Regions from separate parts of the Mesorhizobium sp. M9A.F.Ca.ET.002.03.1.2 genome, predicted to be linked through region 2. Evidence: riboswitches for the same ligand, from Rfam matches in the RefSeq annotation. Region 2 holds a riboswitch; the other holds the start of a gene.
What was found. A riboswitch is a leader RNA that binds a small molecule or an ion and turns the genes downstream of it on or off. The one in region 2 is predicted to bind thiamine pyrophosphate.
Positions count from the first base shown of each region.

Region 1: linked by a shared signal. The riboswitch ahead of thiC (phosphomethylpyrimidine synthase ThiC) and the one ahead of thiB (thiamine ABC transporter substrate binding subunit) in region 2 are both predicted to bind thiamine pyrophosphate.

Region 1 is NZ_CP034443.1:3,744,641-3,748,044, reverse strand. Features, by position in the region: gene EJ066_RS17920 (site-2 protease family protein) at 1-419, shown strand, start outside; gene EJ066_RS17915 (TerC family protein) at 512-1,168, opposite strand; TPP riboswitch at 1,513-1,629, shown strand; gene thiC (phosphomethylpyrimidine synthase ThiC) at 1,730-3,404, shown strand, end outside.
Region 2 is NZ_CP034443.1:978,725-982,128, reverse strand. Features, by position in the region: gene EJ066_RS04920 (ABC-F family ATP-binding cassette domain-containing protein) at 1-709, opposite strand, end outside; gene EJ066_RS04915 (thiamine diphosphokinase) at 711-1,355, opposite strand; TPP riboswitch at 1,457-1,571, shown strand; gene thiB (thiamine ABC transporter substrate binding subunit) at 1,615-2,625, shown strand; gene thiP (thiamine/thiamine pyrophosphate ABC transporter permease) at 2,806-3,404, shown strand, end outside.

The DNA of each region.
Region 1 (3,404 bases), 2.8 Mb from region 2:
TGATCACCGAGTTCGCCCGGCTGGAACGGTCGGCGACGCTCGACGAGGCGATCGAGATGCTGCTCGCCACCACGCAGCACGAATTCCCTGTCATCGACTCCGCTGGCCACCTCCAGGGATTGGTGACACGCGACGACATGATCCGGACATTGAAGGAAAAGGGACCCGCTGCACCGGTTACGAGCGCAATGCGCAACGATATCCCGAGGATACATTACCGCAAAAGCCTCGAGGAGAGCCTGCGGCTCATGCAGCAGTCAGACGTGCCTGCTGTTGCCGTCGTGGACAATTCCGAACGGCTGGTCGGGCTCATGACACACGAAACCATAGGCGAGATGCTTATGGTCCGTTCAGCCGTTTCAGATGCCTTCCGTTTTGGCCGTTTGCGTGGAGGCAAGCCGCGACTCACACGGATCTGAGCACGAGGGCGATGCGCCCTGTCGTCGGCACAGAGCTGGAAGTCGAGCACAGGCCGGAACGACGCTGTTCCGGCCTGCCTGCCTTTTGCGTCTTAAGAACCTGCGACGTGAGGCAGAAGTTCAAGCACACCGCGATAGATCATCTCGCCAGCTACGTAGAGGATGATCACCAGCCCGACATAGGCAATCCAACGGTACTTCTGAAGCAGGTTGGCAATGAAGCTTGCGGCAACGCCCATCAGCGCGACGGAGAGGACAAGGCCGAAGATCAACACGTTCGGGTGCTCGCGCGCGGCACCAGCTACCGCCAGAACATTGTCGAGCGACATGGAGACGTCGGCGATGACGATCTGCCAGGTTGCTTGCGCGAGAGTCTTGCGTGGAGCTTTGCCGGCCACCATGCCGTCGTAGTCGACGTCACTTTCCGAAAGCGCTTCGATCGCTTGTGCTTCCTGCCCATGGTTCTGCCGGAGTTCGCGCCACATCTTCCAGCACACCCACAACAGCAACACGCCGCCGGCCAGCAGTAGGCCGACGATCTGCAGGAGCTGGGTTGTCGCAGCCGCAAAGCCGATACGCAGAACGGCCGCCGCGACTATACCAACGAAGATCGCCTTTCTGCGCTGCTCCTTGGGGAGCCCGGCCGCGGCAAGGCCGATAACGATGGCGTTGTCGCCGGCCAGCACCAGGTCGATCATGATGACCTGCAAGAGAGCGGTCATTGCTTCGGGACTGAAAAATTCTGTCATAGGGCACCCTTGCGTTCAGCTAGGGGTGACCCGGCTTGCGAGCATGACCGTAGAGCAACGCGGACACCGCGTATGACAAGAGAAATGCCGCTACAGCTGAAGAAATCTCAAAGCCAGGCCACCCGGATTGGAATTCCAGTCCGACATCACAGTCCTGTTGGACTGCCAGAGGGGCCCGGCCTGGTAGCATTTAGCTAATTGCAGGAAGCGAAAAACTCAAGGCTGAATCGTGGTCCCGGCCTATGCGAGAATCAGGCCTCACGCTCGTGGCTGCACGAGACGGCTATCCCGCCGGTGGCAGGCCGAATGCCCTTGACAAGATGGCGATTGCCCGCTCAACTTGGTGCATTCACCAGGGGAGTCCCGGCAAGGGGCTGAGATACTGCTGGCTTTTGCGGCGCAGTGACCCGTTGAACCTGATCCAGTTCATACTGGCGTAGGGACGGTGCAAGCGCTTTGCGGGAGTTCATGCCCGAAAACCTGTAAGCAGGCAGGCCAAAGCGTCTTTTCATCCTTCCGGCACAGAACTGGGTCTCCAATGCATGAGCAAAGGAGCCTCAAATGAATGCCATTACCCCTGCGGTGTCGACAGGACCGCTGCCTGCCTCCAGCAAGATCCACAAACCCGGCACGATCCATCCGCAGATCAGGGTGCCGATGCGGGAAATCGCCGTCCATCCGACGGCCGGCGAACCGCCTGTCACCGTCTACGATCCGTCAGGCCCCTATACAGATCCAAGCGTCGAGACGCGTATCGAGAACGGGCTTGCCCGGCTTCGGCACGCGTGGATCAAGGCGCGCGGCGACGTCGAATTCCAGGAAGGTCGCAATGTCAGGCCGGAGGATAATGGGTTCGTGTCAGGCGAACGGCTGACGCCGGAATTTCCTGTCCGCCACCGACCGCTCAAGGCCAAGCAAGGCAAGGCTGTAACCCAGCTTGCCTATGCCCGCGCCGGCATCATCACGCCCGAAATGGAATTCGTTGCCATTCGCGAAAATCTCGGCCGCGAGAGCTTACGTAGCGGGATGCAGCGCGACGGCGAGTCTTTCGGCGCGGCGGTCCCGGACTTCATCACGCCGGAATTCGTGCGCGACGAGGTGGCGCGCGGACGGGCGATCATTCCCGCCAACATCAACCACCCAGAGAGCGAACCGATGATCATCGGCCGCAATTTCCTGGTGAAGATCAACGCCAATATCGGCAATTCGGCGGTCACCTCGTCGATGGCCGAAGAGGTCGAAAAAATGGTCTGGGCTACCCGCTGGGGCGCCGACACCGTGATGGATCTGTCGACCGGCCGCAACATCCACAACATCCGCGAATGGATCATCCGCAATGCCCCGGTGCCGATCGGTACTGTCCCACTCTACCAGGCGCTCGAAAAGGTCGGCGGCATCGCCGAGGATCTGACCTGGGACGTCTACCGCGATACGCTGATCGAACAGGCCGAACAGGGGGTCGACTATTTCACGATCCATGCCGGTGTGCGCCTGCACTACATCCCGCTGACGGTCGACCGGGTCACCGGCATCGTGTCGCGCGGCGGTTCCATCATGGCCAAGTGGTGTCTGCATCATCACCGCGAAAGCTTCCTCTACGAGCATTTCGAGGACATCTGCGACATTGCCAGAGCCTATGACGTGTCCTTCTCGCTCGGCGACGGCCTTCGTCCCGGCTCGATCGCCGATGCCAACGACGCGGCGCAATTCGCCGAACTGGAAACGCTTGGCGAGCTGACAAAAATCGCCTGGGCCAAGGATTGCCAGGTGATGATCGAGGGGCCGGGCCATGTTCCGATGCACAAGATCAAAGAGAACATGGACAAGCAACTCGAAGTCTGCGGCGAGGCGCCCTTCTACACGCTTGGACCGCTGACGACGGACATCGCGCCGGGCTACGACCACATCACCTCCGGCATCGGCGCGGCGATGATCGGCTGGTACGGCACGGCCATGCTCTGCTACGTCACGCCCAAGGAGCATCTCGGCCTGCCTGACCGCAACGACGTCAAGACCGGTGTCATCACCTACAGAATAGCCGCGCACGCCGCCGACCTCGCCAAGGGTCATCCGGCAGCGAAGCTCCGTGACGATGCGCTGTCGCGGGCGCGGTTCGAGTTTCGCTGGGAAGACCAGTTCAACCTGTCGCTCGACCCTGAAACGGCGCGCTCCTTCCACGACGAGACCTTGCCGAAGGAGGCGCACAAGCTGGCGCATTTCTGCTCCATGTGCGGGC
Region 2 (3,404 bases):
CGCCGTAGCGCAGCCAGTGCTCCTCGCGCACGATCTGGCGGCCAAGCTTGTGCTGCTCGCGCTCCTCTTCCTCCAGCACCGTGTCGCGCCATTCCTCGAAATGGCCGAAGCCCTTGTCCAGCCTGCGGGTCTGGCCGCGATCGAGCCAGACGGTGGCGCGCGACACGCGTTCGAGGAAGCGGCGGTCGTGCGAGATGACGATCAGCGCGGAAGAGGTGCGGACAAGCTCCTCCTCCAGCCATTCGATGACCGAAAGGTCGAGATGGTTGGTCGGCTCATCGAGGAGGAGAATGTCGGGCTCCGGCGCCATGACGCGGGCAAGGGCGGCGCGGCGCGCCTCGCCGCCGGACAAGTCGTCCGGCCGGTCCTCGCCGGACAGGCCGAGATGTTCCATCAGATAGGTGGCGCGGTAGGGATCGTCGGCAGGTCCGAGTCCCGCCTCGACATAGGCGCGGACGCTGGCGAAACCGTCCATGTCGGGCATTTGCGGCAGGTAGCGCACCGTCGCAGAGGGCTGGCGGAACACCTCGCCGTCCTGCGGCTCGATCAATCCCGCTGCGATCTTGAGCAATGTCGACTTGCCCGAGCCGTTGCGGCCGACCAGGGCGATCTTGTCGCCGGCCGACGCTGTCAGTTCCGCTCCGTCGAGCAGCGGCGTGCCACCGAAGGTCAGTTTTATCCCGTCGAGATTGAGAAGCGGCGGCGCCATGTCAGCTTTCGGGTAAGGGAAAAGGATGGGCGAGCAACAGCGCGCGGCCGCTGTCCAGCGCGATTTCGAGCCGGCCCTTGACCTCGTTGGAAAGGGTCAGCGACGAGCCGAACGCCACCTCGACATGGTTCAGCGGCCATTTGGCGCCGGAGACGGTCAGGCCGGTAAGATCGGAGAAGTCGAGGATCGAAAACAGCGTGCCGTCGGCGTAGTCGAAGCCGGCCTTTCCGGGAAGCAAGGGGATGCCTTCCTGCGCCCCGCTGGTCAAAAGCACGTCCGTCCCGCTTTCCGCCAGTCGCAGGCTGAGCGCCAGATGCAGGAATGCGTGGTCGATGCGCCTGCCGCCGAACGCACCTGCGAGCACGAGGCTGGTCGCACCGCGTTCGAGCGCGGCGGCGATGGCCAGTTCGCCGTCGGTGCTGTCCTTTTCTGCCGGAAACACATGGCGGGGAACGGCGGTCAGATCGTCCGGCAAATCCGCCGGGACGGAATCGAAGTCGCCGACCCAGAGTTCCGGCGTCACGCCCAAAGTCCGGGCATGGCCGATGCCGGCATCGGCGGCGATGACGCGTGTGCCGGCGACCTGGCGGTCGAGCAGTGGTGTGCGGATAAGATCGCCGCCAAGCAGGATGGTGAATGCGCTCATATGCGTGGCCCTTACCAGCCCCGCTTGCGAAACGGAAGGCCGCGCCCGCGTGCCCGGCAAACTTCCGCTTGCGTCGCACTTGGGCCGGCCCTATGTGTCGAAACGCTCTAACGGGGTGCTGGACGCGATCTTCGCGGACCGGCTGAGAGGCAACGACGCCAACCCGCTGAACCTGATCCGGTTTGTACCGGCGGAGGGATTAGACGTTTCGGAAAACCCGACGCCTCAATTCCTTTCAATGCGAACGAAGGAGGCGCCGATGCGCACGCTTTTTTACTCTCTTGTCTCAGCAGTGCTCCTTGCGGCGTCCGTTCTCGCCGGCGGGCCGGCATCCGCGCAGGAGAAGCTCACCGTCTACACGTATGAGAGCTTTACCGCCGACTGGGGTCCTGGCCCCGCGGTGAAGAAGGCCTTCGAGGCGGAATGCGGCTGTACTCTCGATTTTGTCGCGGTCGCTGACGGTGTAGCGCTGCTCAACCGCGTCAAGCTGGAAGGGGCCGCCACCAAGGCCGATATCGTGCTCGGCCTCGACACCAATCTGACGGCCGAAGCCAAGGCCACCGGCCTGTTTTCGCCGCATGGTGCGGTGACCGACGTCAATGTGCCGGGCGGCTGGAGCGACGATGTTTTCGTGCCGTTCGACTACGGTTATTTCGCCGTCGTCTACGACACCGAAAAGCTGAAAACCCCGCCGAAGAGCCTGAAGGAATTGGTCGAGGGCAATGCCGATGAGAAGATCGTCATCCAGGATCCGCGCACCTCGACGCCTGGTCTCGGCCTGCTGCTGTGGGTGAGGTCGGTCTATGGCGACAAGGCGCCGGAAGCCTGGGCCAAGCTCAAGGCGAAGGTGCTCACAGTGACGCCGGGCTGGAGCGAGGCCTACGGCCTATTCACCAAGGGCGAGGCGCCAATGGTGCTGTCCTACACCACATCGCCGGCCTATCACATGGTCGCCGAAAACACCGGGCGCTACCAGGCGGCGCCCTTCGAGGAGGGCGAGTATCTGCAGATCGAGGTGGCCGGCATCACCACCACGGGTGCCAAAAACCCGCTGGCAGAACAGTTCCTGACTTTCATGACCGGGCCGAAATTCCAGGATGTCATCCCCGAGACCAACTGGATGTTCCCGGCCGGCAAGACCGACAAGCCGCTCAATCCGGCCTTCGACAAGCTCGTCAAGCCGACCAGGACGTTGATGTTCAGCCCCGAAGAGGTCGCCGCCAACCGCAAGGCCTGGGTCGACGAATGGTTGTCGGTGATGAGCAAGTAGTCTTTGCAGGCAAATCTCGTGAGATGACCGCTCTACGGCGCCCCCCTCTGTCCTGCCGGACATCTCCCGCCAATCTCCCCCCTTGTGGGGGAGATGTCCGGCAGGACAGAGGGGGGCGCGAAGGAACGCGACGTTCGTTAGACACCAGTCAAAGAACGGTCCCGTGTCAGGTGGTCCAGAGTGCCGCACGCACCCCCTCCTGACTCTCGCGTCATCGCCGGCATCATCGCGCTTGACGCTATTGCGCTGCTGATCGGCGGAGCGTTCGCCGGGCTCATCCTTGAAGGCACACGCGACCCGTCCGGCGCCGCTTCGGCCTTCGATTCCTACCTCTTGCGCGTCGCTCGTTTCACGCTGTGGCAGGCTTTGCTGTCGACGCTGCTTTCCGTCGTGCCGGCGCTGTTGGTTGCTCGGGCGCTGTCGCGGCATCCGCGCTTCTTTGGCCGCGACCTGATCCTGCAGCTCTTCGCCGTGCCGCTGGCGCTGCCGGCCATCGTCGCGGCGCTCGGCATTCTGGCCCTTTATGGCCGTGCCGGCTATTTCGCCGGCGTGCTCACCGCGATTGGAGGTCAGGGCTGGCCGGGCATATACGGCCTGTCCGGCATCCTCGTCGCCCATGTCTTCTTCAATCTGCCGCTGGCTACGCGATTGTTCCTTGAAGCACTGGGGACAGTGCCGGCCGACCAGTGGCGATTGGCGAGCCAGCTCGGCATGGGCGCCAGGCCTGCCTTCCGGCTGATCGAATGGCCGACGCTGCGCGCGGCACTGCCGGGGGTCGC